Regions from separate parts of the Providencia sp. UF-183 genome, predicted to be linked through region 2. Evidence: predicted binding sites of a transcription regulator. Region 2 holds the regulator's gene; each other region holds the start of a gene.
The links. The regulator PurR, encoded in region 2, represses purine synthesis genes. The targets are predictions, from matches to a motif close to CANGCAAACGTTTGCNTG.
Positions count from the first base shown of each region.

Region 1: the regulator PurR is predicted to act here: its motif matches at 2,556-2,573, upstream of purM (phosphoribosylformylglycinamidine cyclo-ligase).
Region 3: the regulator PurR is predicted to act here: its motif matches at 1,751-1,768, upstream of serA (phosphoglycerate dehydrogenase).
Region 4: the regulator PurR is predicted to act here: its motif matches at 2,102-2,119, upstream of purT (formate-dependent phosphoribosylglycinamide formyltransferase).

Region 1 covers NZ_JBSICD010000007.1:165,858-170,066, forward strand. Annotated here, with positions in the region: gene hda (DnaA inactivator Hda) at 1-120, opposite strand, end outside; gene uraA (uracil permease) at 250-1,542, opposite strand; gene upp (uracil phosphoribosyltransferase) at 1,652-2,278, opposite strand; gene purM (phosphoribosylformylglycinamidine cyclo-ligase) at 2,637-3,677, shown strand; gene purN (phosphoribosylglycinamide formyltransferase) at 3,677-4,209, shown strand, end outside.
Region 2 covers NZ_JBSICD010000020.1:4,697-8,905, reverse strand. Annotated here, with positions in the region: gene AC4IFT_RS16965 (nucleotidyltransferase domain-containing protein) at 1-18, shown strand, start outside; gene sodB (superoxide dismutase [Fe]) at 283-861, shown strand; gene purR (HTH-type transcriptional repressor PurR) at 1,291-2,316, shown strand; gene punR (DNA-binding transcriptional activator PunR) at 2,323-3,228, opposite strand; gene punC (purine nucleoside transporter PunC) at 3,349-4,209, shown strand, end outside.
Region 3 covers NZ_JBSICD010000018.1:24,778-28,986, reverse strand. Annotated here, with positions in the region: gene AC4IFT_RS16060 (LysR family transcriptional regulator ArgP) at 1-590, opposite strand, end outside; gene rpiA (ribose-5-phosphate isomerase RpiA) at 784-1,446, shown strand; gene serA (phosphoglycerate dehydrogenase) at 1,931-3,181, shown strand; gene AC4IFT_RS16045 (5-formyltetrahydrofolate cyclo-ligase) at 3,226-3,816, opposite strand; RNA gene ssrS (6S RNA) at 3,950-4,131, opposite strand.
Region 4 covers NZ_JBSICD010000001.1:68,042-72,250, forward strand. Annotated here, with positions in the region: gene AC4IFT_RS00300 (PfkB family carbohydrate kinase) at 1-938, shown strand, start outside; gene rarD (EamA family transporter RarD) at 1,109-2,035, shown strand; gene purT (formate-dependent phosphoribosylglycinamide formyltransferase) at 2,161-3,339, shown strand; gene AC4IFT_RS00315 (fimbria/pilus outer membrane usher protein) at 3,427-4,209, opposite strand, start outside.

The DNA.
Region 1 (4,209 bases), on a different contig from region 2:
GTTAATGGCAGATTTGATAGCAGACAGCAACGCATCATTTTCCCCTGCATAAAAGCTGGCAAAGGTTTCATCATCCGGTAGATAAAGTGGTAGTGAAAGCTGTGATGGTGTGTTCAGAATTGCCTCTGGCTGTACAAATCAATTTTCGCTAAACAGTTTACCACAAAAAACGCGGTTAGATGAACAGGATCCCGTTCAATTGCCGCTGCTTTAACCACAGCGGCAATTGCCTGAAATAAAAGAATGCGATTACTTATCGCTATTTAGCTCTTTAACTTCACTGTTAATAAACTGTTTTTCAGGGCGAACAAAAGTAATAAAGCGGAACAGTAATGCCATAAAGATCCCGACAATAGTCGCTAATGCCATCCCTTTCAATTCAGCTTGTCCAATATGAATAACCGCACCACTCACCCCAATAATCAAGATCACAGAGGTTAAAATTAAGTTTTGTGGTTTATTGTAATCAACCTTCGAATCAATCAAGACACGAATACCTGATGCACCGATGACCCCGTACAGTAATAAAGAAACACCGCCCATCACTGGCACAGGTACTAATTGGATAGCCGCAGCTAATTTACCGATACACGATAACAAAATCGCAATAATCGCCGCCCCACCGATAACCCAAGTACTGTAAACCTTAGTAATCGCCATCACGCCAATGTTTTCACCATAGGTGGTGTTTGGCGTTGAGCCGAAGAAACCGGATAACACTGTTGAGAAACCGTTAGCAAACATCGAACGGTGTAAACCTGGAGACTTCATTAAATCCCGCTCAACGATATTCGCCGTAACCACTAAGTGCCCTACGTGTTCTGCAATGACCACTAACGCTGCGGGTAAAATGGTGAGGATAGCAAACCACTCAAAACGTGGGGTATAGAATGTTGGGATAGCAAACCAAGGCGCTTCAATCACTGGGGTGAAATCCACAATTCCCATAAAATATGACAATGCATACCCTGTTAAGAACCCGATTAAAATAGGGATAATCGATAAGAACCCACGGAACATGACCGCACATAAAATGGTAACCGATAACGTGGTTAATGAAATGATTAAAGTGTTGGTATCAACCGCAGCTCCATCTTTTGGCAGTAAACCTGCCATACCCGCTGCCGTTTGTGCGAGCTCTAACCCGATAACGGCAACAATCGCCCCCATCGCTGCAGGTGGGAACATGACGTTGATCCAGCCCCTTCCCGCCACTTTGACAATTAACGCCACAAGGCAAAACAGCACACCACAAATAATAAAGCCGCCAAGTGCCAGTTCATAACCTAATGGCAGTAAAATCAGCACCGGTGAAATAAAAGCAAAACTTGACCCTAAATATGCAGGGATCTGGCCTTTACAGATAAAGAGGTAGATTAATGTCCCTATGCCGTTAAACAGCAAGATTGTTGCTGGGTTTACACCAAACAAAATGGGTACGACAACGGTTGCGCCAAACATCGCAAAAAGATGCTGAAAACTCAGTGGAATGGTTTGTAGTAATGGTGGCCTTTCTTCAACACCAATGGTGCGACGTGTCATTTTAGCTTATCCCCTTTTAGCTATGGTTTATGCAAGCCCCTTAAGGCTTGCAAACGTTTCATCTCATTTAATAAATCAAAAAAAAGCCGACTTCTCAGTCGGCTCATTTTTATTTAGTACCAAATATCTTATCGCCCGCATCACCGAGGCCTGGAACAATGTAACCTTCTTCATTGAGGTATTGATCAATGGAAGCGGTATACAGTTCAACATCTGGGTGGACTTTTTCTAATGCTTTGATCCCTTCAGGTGCCGCAACTAAAACTAAAACTTTAATTGACTTACACCCTTCTTTTTTCAGTAAATCGATAGTTGCGATCATTGAACCGCCTGTTGCTAACATAGGGTCAACAACTAACGCCATACGCTCATCGATATCTGAAGTCAGTTTTTGGAAATAAGGGACAGGTTGCAGTGTTTCTTCATCACGATAAACACCAACCACACTGATACGTGCGCTAGGAATGCTTTCTAATACACCATTCATCATACCAATACCTGCACGGAGAATTGGTACTACGGTGATTTTTTTACCTTTAATTTGTTCTATTTCGACAGGACCACACCAACCATCAATAGTCACTTTTTCAGTTTCTAGGTCAGCGGTTGCTTCATAAGTCAGTAGGCTACCAACCTCTGAGGCCAGTTCACGAAAGCGTTTGGTGCTTATATCATGATCTCGCATCAGGCCAAGTTTATGTTTAACGAGAGGGTGTTTTACCTCAACGATCTTCATGGGTTTCTCCTACTATTTTAGACGCTGGCGGACAAAAAAATCGCGGGATTATAACTCTTTTAACCATGAATGCCACTAGATTACGTTTGATTTTGGTCAAAACATCAACGATTAGGCAAACTTTTTTAAAATAGTATACCCCATATCGGTTAAGTTGCATGTTGATGATCCTCTGAATTTATTTTTTTGCCAATATTTAAATACCACACACATTTCACCTTGTGAACACGCTCACTTTCTGCCATTTCCAGCCATAAGAATTTTCATTCACAAAGCTATCGCAAACGTTTGCTTTGCCTGTTAGAATACGCCCCATGATGTTATTTTTCTCAAAAATGTAATTGCCTTGGGGGCCGTAGTGACTGATAAAACCTCTCTCAGCTATAAAGATGCCGGTGTCGATATTGATGCAGGTAACGCACTGGTTGAACGTATTAAAGGTGTTGTAAAAGAAACGCGTCGTCCCGAAGTGATGGGGGGTCTTGGTGGGTTCGGTGCATTATGTGCCCTGCCACAAAAATACCGCGAGCCTGTACTTGTTTCAGGTACCGATGGTGTTGGTACAAAATTACGTCTGGCAATGGATTTAAAACGCCACGATTCAATCGGGATTGACCTTGTTGCTATGTGCGTCAATGACCTAATCGTTCAAGGGGCTGAGCCATTATTCTTCCTTGATTACTACGCAACAGGCAAATTAGACGTGGATACCGCTGCCAGCGTCATCACGGGAATTGCTGAAGGCTGTAAACAGTCTGGCTGTGCATTAGTGGGTGGTGAAACCGCTGAAATGCCAGGCATGTACCATGGTGAAGACTATGATGTTGCAGGCTTTTGCGTCGGTGTGGTAGAGCGCTCTGAAATCATTGATGGCAGTAAAGTCAGCGCTGGTGATGCACTAATTGCCCTCGCCTCAAGTGGTCCCCACTCAAATGGCTATTCATTAGTACGTAAAATTTTAGAAGTCAGCAAAACGAACCCAGAAACTGAACAGTTAGATGGTAAATCATTAGCAGACCATTTATTAGAACCTACACGTATTTATGTGAAAAACGTGCTAGAGCTGATCGCGAAGAATGACATTCATGCAATCGCGCACATTACGGGTGGCGGTTTCTGGGAAAATATCCCTCGCGTTCTTCCTGATAACACCCAAGCCATTATCGATGGTAGCAGCTGGCAATGGCCTTCTGTTTTCAGCTGGTTACAACACGCGGGTGATGTCAGTACCCATGAAATGTACCGCACCTTTAACTGCGGTGTTGGTATCATCATTGCTCTGCCACAAAGTGAAGTTAACGCAGCATTAGCGTTATTAGAAGCACTGGGTGAAAACGCATGGCAAATTGGCTCAATCGGTCAGTTACCTGCCGGTGAAGAGCAGGTTGTGATCCGCTAATGAAAAAAATTGTTGTCCTCATTTCTGGCAGTGGCAGTAACTTACAATCGATCATTGAAGGTTGCCAATCAGGCACGATAAAGGGTCGTATTGTTGCCGTAGTGAGCAACCAAAGCACAGCTTATGGGCTAGTGCGGGCACAGCAGGCAGGGATCCCTGCCGCTTGCCTTGATGCAAAAATGTATGCAAATCGCCACGCCTATGATGCTGCTTTATTATCGCTTATTGAGCAGTACCAGCCCGATTTAGTGGTCTTAGCTGGGTTTATGCGTATTTTATCCCCAGAATTTGTGACTCATTTCACAGGGAAATTACTCAATATTCACCCTTCTTTATTACCCAAATACCCAGGGCTTCATACTCATCGTAAGGCCTTGGAAAATGGCGATAAAGAACACGGTACTTCCGTTCACTTTGTCACTGAAGAATTAGACGGCGGCCCTGTAATTTTACAAGCTAAAGTGCCTATTTTCCCTGAAGATACCGAAGAAGACCTGATTGAGCGTGTAAAAACGCAAGAGCATGCTATCTA
Region 2 (4,209 bases):
CTCGATATAATTGAATAGCTTTCAAGGGTCGCTTTTTATGTGTAAAAACGCCTAACGGCGTTATCTTTCAATAACACATTATTCAAATATTTGGTTGTTAACATACTATCAACACGATTACCTTTACCCTTTATAGGGTTAATCGTGTTACTATTAACATATTAAGAATCATACAGGCCATCTGGCAAAAAAACTGTAGATAAACAACGAAGCACAATATTTCGCTCACTTTACGAGCAAACACCCATATGTTTTGATACAAAAGCAATCAAGGAGTACGTCATGTCATTTGAACTTCCCGCTCTACCGTATGCTAAAGATGCTTTAGAACCTTATATTTCAGCTGAGACCTTAGAATACCACTATGGTAAACACCACAATACCTACGTTGTTAACTTAAACAACTTAATCAAAGGCACTAACTTTGAAGGTAAATCTTTAGAAGAAATCATCAAAACATCTGAAGCTGGCGTATTTAACAATGCTGCCCAAGTTTGGAACCATACTTTTTATTGGAATTGCTTAGCGCCAAATGCAGGTGGCGAGCCAACAGGTAAAGTTGCAGATGCTATCAATAAGGCATTTGGTTCTTTCGCTGAGTTTAAAGCGCAATTTACGGATGCAGCGACCAAAAACTTCGGTGCAGGTTGGACTTGGTTAGTTAAGAAAGCCGATGGCAGCTTAGCAATCGTCAATACTTCCAATGCAGCAACACCTATTTCAGGTGACGACAAACCAGTTTTAACAGTTGATATTTGGGAACACGCTTACTACATCGATTACCGTAATGCGCGCCCTAAATACTTAGAAAACTTCTGGGCGCTAGTAAACTGGAAGTTCGTAGAAGAGAACTTAGCTTAATTTAATATGTTTTCCCAATAGAATAAGGGCGAGTTATTACTCGCCCTTATTTATTCACCCAATGAAGATGAAACACAACTAAAATAAATGTACAGCAATGAAAATAATCATCGCTAATGAACCCACTGCTGCTAGTATTCCATATTTAACATCTGTATCCATGAGTTCCTCTCATCCTAACAAAATTGAATTAATGATAACCACATAAACATTAAGGTTACTGAGTATACACATCCAAAAAAGCAAAACCAGTGTCTATATCACATGTTATAACATCAATTATTTCTTTCGTTTTTGCGCTAGATCAGACAAAATCGACAACAAATCGCTAAATTATTGCCAGCAAAGGATCTATGCATCAATATGCAGGTAATTTTTTAACTAGAATTCTTAGAGAGACCTATAGTTGGTCAGGAGTTTTGTTCCCCCATGGCAACGATTAAAGATGTGGCGAAACGCGCTGGCGTCTCTACCACTACCGTATCCCATGTTATTAATAAAACGCGCTTTGTGGCTGATGATACCAAAGCGGCAGTTTGGGCTGCTATCAAATCGCTCAATTATTCGCCTAGTGCGGTTGCCCGTAGCTTAAAAGTGAACCACACCAAATCGATTGGTTTGTTAGCAACATCAAGTGAGGCCCCTTACTTTGCAGAAGTTATTGAGTCCGTTGAAAATAGCTGCTACGAAAAAGGCTATACACTGATCCTCTGTAACTCTCACAATAATCTTGGTAAACAAAAAGCCTACTTACAGATGTTGGCGCAAAAACGTGTCGATGGCTTGCTGGTTATGTGTTCCGAATACCCCGATACACTTATCGGGATGCTTGAAGATTATCGTAATATTCCAATGGTTGTGATGGATTGGGGAACTTCCCGCGGGGATTTCACCGATAGCATTATCGACAATTCATTCCATGGGGGCTATCTCGCAGGGCGTTACCTGATTGATAGAGGTCACCGTGACATTGGTGTGATCCCAGGCTCCCTTGAGCGTAATACAGGGATTGGTCGTCTGACTGGTTTCCAAAAAGCCATGGAAGAAGCCAAAGTAACCTTAAAAGAAGAGTGGATTGTTCAAGGGGACTTTGAACCAGAGTCTGGCTATAAAGCGATGATGCAGATTTTAAGCCATAAACAGCGCCCTACTGCTGTTTTCTGTGGTGGTGATATCATGGCTATGGGTGCTATTTGCGCCGCGGATGAAATGGGCTTGCGTGTTCCACAAGACATTTCCATCATCGGTTACGACAATGTGCGAAACGCACGCTATTTCACCCCTGCATTGACAACAATCCACCAACCTAAAGAGCGTTTGGGTCAAATGGCGTTCGCAATGTTACTAGACCGTATTGTGAATAAGCGCGAAGACGCTCAAACTATTGAAGTTCACCCTCGTCTCGTTGAGCGTCGTTCTGTTGCTGACGGCCCATTTATTGACTATCGCCGATAACTCAACTTATGTTGATAACCACTCCGCGTTGAGCGTTTCATTATCACCAAGATAATCTAATAACCAACTCAGCGCAGGAGAGGTATTTTTCTCTACCCATGTTAAACAGCATGGGCTTGATGGAAATGGTTGTGCCAGTGTCAATTCTACCAATTTACCTTCAGCACACAATGGTGCTGCACGATGTTCAGGGACCATCCCCACACACAGCCCATTAGCTAAACAGGCTAAGCCGTTTTCCCAATAGGGGACAACTAAACGCCGTTGGTTATCCAACGCCCAAGTATCGCGTTTAGGTAAGCTACGAGATGTATCTTCTAAGCACAAACTTGGATACTCACGCATTTCATCGTCTGTTAGGCTATGCCCTATTTTCGCTAAAGGATGGTCAGGGCTTGCAACACACATCCACGACATAAACCCCATATCTCGAAAACTATAACGTTCACCAATTGGTGAAGCCCGTGTTGCGCCAATGGCGACATCTACTCGACCATCAGCTAATGCATCCCAAACACCATTAAAAACCTCGGGGTGTATATACAATTCAATATCAGGAAAATGACGATAAAAATCGAGGATAAGCTGCTCGGTGCGTTGAGGCTTAACGATGCAGTCTACCGCTATACTGAACTGACCTCTCCAGCCATTCGCAGCTTGTTGGCATTGATGACGGGTCTCTGTCATTTTTTTGATAACAGATCGGCTTTCTTTAATAAAAATCAGCCCTGCCTCGGTTAAAACAACGTCTCGGTGTCGCCGTTCAAACAAAGGGACTGCCAACCATTCTTCAACTTGTTTAACTGTATAGCTAATTGCCGACGGCACGCGGTGTAACTCATCTGCGGCACCACTGAAACTCCCCGTCCGAGCAACCGCATCAATCACTTCAAGAGCATGAGCAGACCACATAGCATCTCCTTTCAAATATTTTGATGGCAAGATCCAAATATTACCGTTTCACAAGACAAAAAAATAGCCTATACAATGGCACTACCGTTAACATTTTTTTAAATATCAGATAAGTAAATAATTATGACGACTGCGAAAAAAAATTCCCCTGGATTTATGCTATATCTTGCTGGATTAAGCATGTTGGGGTTTTTAGCCATTGATATGTACCTGCCTGCTTTTGGTGCAATGCAGACCACGTTGCACACAACCGAAGGGGCTATCAGTGCTTCTCTCAGTATCTTTTTAGCGGGCTTCGCGTTTGCTCAGCTACTTTGGGGCCCACTTTCAGACAAACTTGGCCGCAAACCAGTGTTAATTGTTGGGCTGACTATCTTTATTGTGAGCAGTTTGGCAATTTTTTGGGTCACTACAGCAACACAGTTATTAACTTTACGCTTTTTACAAGCCGTTGGTGTTTGCTCCGCCGCCGTTTTATGGCAAGCCCTTGTTATTGACCGCTATGATGAGGCAAGCACCCAAAAAGTGTTTGCATCAATCATGCCATTAGTCGCGCTCTCCCCTGCACTTGCGCCGTTATTAGGAGCATGGGTGCTCGAACACCAAACTTGGGAAGCTATCTTTTTAATCTTGATGGCTGTCGGTGTGTTATTACTGTTACCAACGTTTTTCCTCAAAAATGTGTCTGTCAAAAAACACGAGGATGAAAACCAGCCTCAAGCCAAAGTTTCATTTGGTAAATTACTGAGCTCACCAATCTTCAGTGGCAACGTTTTAGTTTATGCCTCTTGCAGTGCGGGCTTTTTTGCTTGGCTAACCGGTTCGCCGTTTATTCTGCGCAATATGGGCTTTAACCCTGCGGATATTGGATTAAGCTACATCCCCCAAACTCTTGCTTTCATTGTTGGTGGTTATGGTTGCCGTTTAGTTTTAGCCAAAGTACGTGCCGAAACCTTATTCCCGCTACTATTAATTGGTTAT
Region 3 (4,209 bases), on a different contig from region 2:
AAGTGGTCAAATGCCACTGCGGGGGCCTTTAATAGGGATGAGCGAGTGACACCATCTGGGAAATATTTGGCGGCGAAATCAGGAGAAGCAACAAAGATATAGTCCAACGCGCCGAGTTTATCGACTAAACAGCCGGGTAATGCTTGTGGCTGGATACTGATTGCACCTACCACTTCACCCCGTCTTAAACGTTCTTGAGTACGGGTTTCGTCTTCCACTTGGATATTCAACCGAATAGGGCTATTACCTAAAACAGGGTTGAGCGCAGGGAGGAACCACGTTGCTAAACTGTCGGCGTTGACGGCAAGGGAAAGTAACAGAGGCGTTGAACCCGTATTTTCATCCCCAAGCCATTGTTCTTCCAACAATTCAACTTGATGAAGCAGCGCTAACAGCTTTTGCCCTTGTTCAGTCGGATGCGGCGGAACGGTTCGCACAAGTAACGGTTGCCCAAACAGGTTTTCTAGCTGTTTTATCCGTTGTGAAACAGCGGATTGCGTGATGCAAAGCTTTTGAGCTGCACGCTCAAAGCCGCGTTCGCGGATAACGGCATCCAGTGCTTGTAATGCGCGATAGTCGGGGCGCTTCATCAAAAAGTCTCCTTGTTGTTATTCTGCTAAGCACTATGCCATATTTTTATTGATAACACCTGCAATTATTGCGGGCACTCGACAAATCACAAGAAGTAACGCACAAATGCAGCGAACAACACTGCAACTTATTGCGGGCTCGGTATATACTAATTCTTAATTACGTCTCAATTAAATAGCAAAAGGCATGAGCATGACGCAGGATGAATTAAAAAAAGCGGTGGGTTGGGCAGCACTGGAATACGTAAAACCCGGCACAATTGTTGGTGTCGGTACAGGGTCTACTGCATCACACTTTATTGATGCATTGGCAACAATGAAAGGGCAAATTGAAGGTGCTGTTTCTAGCTCCGAAGCGTCTACGCAAAAACTTAAATCGTTGGGTATCCCTGTTTTTGATTGTAATCAAGTGGACTCATTAGATGTTTACGTTGATGGTGCGGATGAAGTCGACCATCATATGAACATGATCAAGGGCGGCGGTGCTGCGTTAACACGTGAAAAAATCGTTTCTGCGATTGCAAAAACCTTTGTGTGCATCGTTGACCAATCAAAACTGGTTGATGTGTTAGGCAAGTTCCCTCTGCCTGTTGAAGTTATCCCAATGGCGCGTAGCTATGTGGCGCGTGAATTGGTCAAACTGGGTGGTACACCGGAATATCGTCAAAATGTGGTTACTGATAATGGCAACGTGATTTTAGATGTTCACAATTTAAGTATTGTTGACCCTGTTGCATTAGAAAACACCATCAATGGTATCGCAGGCGTTGTGACTGTTGGTCTATTTGCTAATCGTGGTGCTGATGTTGTCCTGATGGGCACAACGGATGCCGGGGTTAAAACGATCAAACTATAATCGCAATTATTTGCGATAAATTAATTTGGTTAATCTACAGGCCAGCAAACTATTTAGTTGCTGGCTTTTTTGTGCAGTAAAAAAAAGGCATTAACGTATTTGGTTAGTGGGTAGATTGAAAAATAATTGACCAGTTTTATAAATATCATTAATTTGAAATTTATTTCATTATTTTTATTATCCCGCGATTTTGGTGATATATCTCACACTAATATGCATTGTGCAGGAAAAATCCTTATTTTGTGTTACTGCTCCTGATTTTCTACCATTTAACTTCTTTTTCCTCGCGCTTTTTAGTACGCCTTAAGCAAACGGTTGTATTGATACTGCGCTGAATTTTGCTATGTTGGTATACTCTTTTCAGATTTCAAGGTAGATGAATGTGCTGGTATGGATATGCCTTGAATTATGTTGAGCAAAACCATGAGTCAAACAAGCAAATTCATCTGTCACAAATTTAAAACGTTCACGATAGGGTAGGGAAATGGTCAAGGTATCTTTGCATAAAGACAAAATAAAATTTTTACTGCTAGAAGGTGTTCACCAAAGCGCGGTTGATAACTTAAAAGCAGCGGGTTATACCAATATTGAATACCATAAAAGCGCATTGTCTGATGAAGAATTAAAAGAAGCGATCAAAGATGCGCGCTTTGTCGGTATCCGTTCCCGCACTCATTTATCCGAAGAGATTTTCGCTGCCGCTGAAAAGTTAGTGGCGGTTGGTTGCTTCTGTATCGGAACCAACCAAGTGGATTTAGACGCCGCGGCAAAACGTGGTATCCCTGTCTTTAATGCACCATTCTCAAACACCCGTTCCGTTGCTGAGATGGTATTAGGCCAGCTATTACTGTTGTTACGTCGTATTCCTGAAGCGAATATGCAAGCGCACCGTGGTATTTGGGAAAAACAAGCGAAAGGCTGTTTTGAAGCACGTGGTAAACGCCTTGGTATTGTTGGATACGGCCATATCGGTACTCAGCTGGGGATCTTAGCTGAAGGCATTGGTATGAATGTTTTCTTCTATGATATTGAAAATAAACTGCCTTTAGGAAATGCAACCCAAGTACGTTCTTTGACTGAGTTACTCAATATGAGCGATGTCGTCAGCTTGCATGTTCCAGAAACGGCCAGCACGAAAAACATGTTTGCTAAAGAACAGTTTGACCGCATGAAACCAGGTTCAATCTTTATCAATGCGTCACGTGGTACCGTGGTGGACATTCCTGCATTGGCAGCAGCGCTGGAAAGCAAGCATTTATCCGGTGCAGCGGTTGACGTATTCCCAAGTGAGCCCGCGGCAAATAACGACCCGAATGACCCGTTTATTTCTGAGCTGATTAAATTCGACAATGTGATTTTAACGCCTCACATTGGTGGCTCTACAGAAGAAGCACAAGAAAACATTGGCTTAGAAGTTGCGAGTAAACTGGCAAAATATTCTGATAACGGTTCAACGCTTTCTGCGGTCAACTTCCCAGAAGTTTCTCTGCCTGTACACACTGAAGACACTAACCGTTTCTTGCATATCCACGAAAACCGTCCGGGTATTTTGAATAGCATTAACCAAGTGTTTACTGACAACAACATTAACGTTGTGGGTCAGTATTTACGGACGTCAGGTAATGTGGGTTACGTCGTTATCGATGTACTGATGCAAACACCAAATCAAACGGATGAAGCACTACAGAAACTGAAAGACCTGCCGGGCACTATTCGTGCACGTCTGTTGTTCTAAGTTCCCATAACCCGTTTTTTCTCATGATATGGCGCAGGTATTGATTACCAGCGCCATATTTTTTTCGGGGTAATAATTTCAGGCAGCGGAATATCCCAATACGCAACAGGTAACTGTTCAACCTGTTGGCAATCATGAGCTAGCCCGATGGGGTAAAAACCACTTTGTTGCCAGTTCGCTAGCGTTCTATCGTAAAACCCACCCCCCATTCCTAAGCGCTGCCCTTGGTTATCAAAGGCCACTAACGGAATTAACATCACATCAAGTTGTTCAGGGGGGAGAACATCGCGCACATCTAAGGGGGGCTCTGCAATATTAAAGCGGTTTTTGATTAACTGTGTGTCTGGGCGATAGTGCAGAAATAATAGATGATGAGCACTAAAAGGGTGTAAAACAGGTAGATATACTTGTTTATTTTGTTGCCATAAAGCATCGATAAGTGGCTGGGTATTAATTTCACCATCAAACGATAAAAACAGTGCGATATTTTTTGCTTGTGCAATTTTAGGGTGCTGCAACGCATTGAGTTTAGCTTGTTCAGCCGCTATTTTTTGCTGCTCAGGGGTTAACTGACGTCGAGCTTGGCGTATGGCTTGGCGGATTTGTTGGCGCTGCGTAGAAAGTGTGTCTTGCATATAAATAACCTACAGTGGACGGCGATAGGAAATAGCAATATTCAAAATAGTATATCGCAAGGCCAGAAATAGTGTAGGTTAATAAATTGAGTTTGAGGGATTAAGCGATTGAAAGTACAGCAAGAAAAAATTGAGGGTCTCCAAGATGCCGTTGTAGGCTGTAACCCTTGAACCCTTGGTTCAAGGTGAACGCAGTTTAGCAACCTTTAGGCTTCCTGAACGAATCAGGCATGCTCACCAGCGCAATAACCGCATTCTTTTTAGTTGAAATATCGGCTCAGGGGACTCGCCCACTCACGCGCATCTCAGAGAAATTTGGTTTGAGAACTTTTCGTTACTCAGTGACTTCATTGTACGAAACTAGATTTAAAATGCAACCCTAATTTTGTATAT
Region 4 (4,209 bases), on a different contig from region 2:
GGGCACTGGGTGATGCAGTTGTTGATTTGATCCCATTAGATAATATGCAATATCAAGCTTGTGCAGGCGGTGCGCCTGTAAATGTCGCGGCTGGTGTTGCTCGGCTCGGCTGCCAAAGTGGATTTATCGGTAGGGTCGGTGAAGATGCATTTGGCCATTTTATGCAAAAAAGCTTATTTGACCTTGGCGTTGATACGCAATCAGTGGAGTTTGATGAACATTATCGAACTAGCACAGTATTAGTCTCGTTGCATGAAAATGGTGAGCGAGAATTTGCTTTTTTAGTTTCCCCTTCAGCTGATCAATTTTTAAGTTCTAGAAATTTACCTAAATTTGGTCGAGATATTTTGCATTTTTGTTCGTTAGCGCTTGTGCACCCAATTTGCCGAGCTTCGCTAACGGAAGGTGTAATTCAAATCAAGCAAGCGGGGGGGTTGTTAAGCTTTGATGTGAATATTCGCCCACAAATGTGGGAAGACCATGAGGAAATGCGCCAAGTTGTTGATACCTTTGCGAGACAAGCGGATATTTTAAAGCTTTCTGATGATGAATTACTTTGGTTAACAGGTGAAAGCTCATTTGATAAAGCCATTGAGAAATTACAAGATTATCCAGCGCAGTTAAAAGTTGTTACTCAAGGCTCACAAGGGTGCTATGTCGTGACGCATGAGTTCCACATGGCGGTTAGTGCTTATTTGGTTGAAAGTGTTGATACGACTGGAGCAGGGGATGCATTTATGGCTGGCTTACTTGCTGCGATTGAAAAATTTGGCATGGTAAATACGAAAGAAGAATTGATGACAATTATTTCTCAGGCTGCGGCGTGTGGGGCATTAGCTACAACCAAAAAAGGCGCGATTGCAGCAGCACCAACTCCACAAGAACTTGTTGAGTTCTTGCAGCTTCAGCCACCACTACATCAAAAAACGGTATTTTAATGCAAAGAATTCGCGTGCAAATAATAAGTGGTTGGGTCTGCCGCTTTTTATTTGCACATAATCTGGAATGAATCGATATAGAATGGGGGGCAGCGACATTTGATTTTCTTAAAATTGGCGTATGATGTGATGCTAATTTTACTTTATTAGACTTTCTTGTAGGTTAGATTATGTTTCTGCGTTCAGGAGTGGCTTTAGCTATTTTTTCCTATATTTTATGGGGGATAACGCCTTTATTCTATCGTTTACTCCCTGAGGCTGAGCCGCTAGAGCTTCTCGCAGAGCGCCTTATTTGGTCTATACCATTATTGTTTTTAATCCGCTTAGTCATTAAAAATAAATCAACGTGGAAACAAATTTGGGCGGATAAAAAATCAATCATTCTTTGTCTTTTTAGTTCGTCTGTAATGGCTATTTCATGGACGACATTCACATATGCACTGACTCATGGACAAGTGCTAGCCGCAAGTTTAGGTTATTTCATTAACCCATTATTTTCTATTTTATTGGGGGTTGTTTTTTTACGTGAAAGGTTAGTTTTTGCGGAAAAAATGGCCGTCACATTTATTTTGGCTGGGGTGGGGTATCAAATCTGGCAGTATGGTGAATTCCCAATTTTAGCATTAGTGATGGGAAGCGCCTTTGCTGTATATGGATTGATCCGTAAGTTTATTCGGTTTGATGTTATTAGCTCATTGTTTTTAGAAGCATTATGGTTGTTACCTGTCGCAGTGGGGATTACTTGGTGGTTATCGTCAAAAGGGTTGAGCGCAGTGGAGGCGGGGGATTGGCAGCTTCGCGCTTTGTACATGCTAGCAGCGCCAGTGACGATTATTCCATTACTCTTCTTTACCGCAGCGATTAAGCGGACATCACTTACAGTTATTGGTCTGGCTCAGTATATAGAGCCAACAATTCAATTTTTACTCGCCGTATTCTTATTTAATGAGTTATTTGATTGGGTCAAAGGAATTAGTTTTTCATTAATCTGGATTGGTTTGCTATTTTGTATTTTGGCGTTATTGCATAAGCAATATACTCAGTTTTCCCAGAAAGAGCCTTTTATTACAGGGCGGGATGAAACTCCTCAGAATTAGAAAATATTTCATTTAATTTCAAAACGCTATGTATTTTATCATGGCCTTTTTATTTCCCGAATAGCAAAGGCAAACGTTTGCGTATATAATCTTCAGCACTATTTTCGCATAGAAGGTCATCAATCATGGAACAGCTAGGAACCGCACTTTGTGCATCTGCAACGAAAGTTATGTTACTGGGCGCGGGAGAGCTAGGTAAGGAAGTTGCCATTGAATGCCAACGCTTAGGAATCGAGGTGATTGCGGTAGACCGCTATGAAAATGCACCTGCTATGCACATTGCTCATCGCAGCTATACCATAAATATGTTGGATAGCGAGGCATTGAAGCAACTCGTTGCCTTGGAAAAACCTGACTTTATTGTGCCTGAAATTGAAGCGATAGCGACAAAAACATTAGTTGAATTAGAAGATGCTGGGCAAAAGGTTGTGCCCTCAGCTAAAGCTGTTTTTTTAACAATGGACAGGGAAGGTATCCGTCGCCTTGCAGCTGAAACATTAGGTTTACCAACATCTGAATATCATTTCGTCGAAAATAAACCTGATTTTATTGAAGCTGCTGAAAAAATTGGTTTCCCATGTATCGTAAAGCCCGTCATGAGTTCATCAGGAAAAGGGCAAAGTGTTATTCGTTCAAATGCGGATTTAGAAAAAGCGTGGAATTATTCTCAAGAAGGGGGCCGTACAGGACAAGGCCGAGTTATTGTTGAGAAAATGGTTAACTTTGATTTCGAAATAACACTGTTAACGGTTAGTGCTGTCGATGGGATTCATTTTTGTGCTCCTGTAGGGCATCGCCAAGAAAAAGGTGATTACCGTGAATCTTGGCAGCCACAAATGATGAGCGAGAAAGCCTTGAGAAAGGCTCAAGATGTTGCAGCGAAAATTGTATCTGCGCTAGGGGGCTACGGCTTATTTGGGGTTGAATTATTTGTGTGTGGTGATGACATCATTTTTAATGAAGTTTCTCCACGCCCCCATGATACAGGAATGGTAACGCTGATTTCGCAAAACCTTTCTGAATTTGCTTTACATGTACGTGCATTCTTAGGTTTTCCAATTGGTCGAATTCGCCAATATGGGCCAAGTGCTTCAGCTGTTATTCTTCCTGAGCTTCACAGCCGAAATGTGGTGTTTTCTAATATTAAAGATGCACTAGGCTCTGATATTCAATTGCGTTTGTTTGGTAAACCTGAAATTGCAGGGACTCGGCGTTTAGGTGTTGCATTAGCCACTGCTGATTCGATTGAAACTGCGCTGGAAATGGCAAAAAAAGTGGCAGTGACAGTGACGGTATCTGGTTAGTTTTTCAGTATGAAAAAAGGGAATAGTTTCCTATTCCCTTTTCTTTCTGCTTATCTTTAATAAGAGTAATTTCTTCTATTGATCATCTTATTTACAGATGGCGCTTAATGCCCTTACAGGTGAGTCTTCTGTTACTGCAATCGATTCAAGTCCTGTATAGTTGATTGAACATTGGCCTGATTTATTACCCCATTTAATATCAATGCGGCCTGAGTCTGGTAATCCACTCATATAAAGCTGGCTATTAGAGCCTACAATCCCAGTATTGATATCCGCATCATTTTTATCATTAGAAACCAGAGTTGCGATTGCACCAAATGGTGGCATTTTACCTTCATGGCTGAGGTTAATAATGACCTGATAACCGATTTTTGTTTTAAATTGACGTTTAATGACCGCGCCTTCAGTAGGGTATACCATCATTGAAGTATCTTTAAAGGTCACATCATCAGGTAATGTATTTACGTTAACTGAGATTTGGTTTGCAGTATTACTCGATAACTGTGGAATAATAGCATTACCAAAGTAGTCAAACTTAGCACCTGAAGATAACGCAGTTCCCCTTGAACCATCGGCTGTAACAATCGCAATCGTATCCCCCATATTTGGTGATAATGAGATACCATTTGAGTGAGCGACAATTCCACCACTTAAACCCGTATTAATTGAACGGTTTGAGTCAGAATAGCTATAGCCAGCTGATACTGTTGAGGTATCGGCTGAGTAGGTCGCATTCAAACTCCCCCCATAATTATGATTGTTGTTGTCGTAGTTTTGGTATAAACCATAACTTAATTTACTATTTAGGGTGTTACCCGTTAAACCTGCTTGGTGTCTTGTATTACCGTGATTATCATGAGTTATACCATA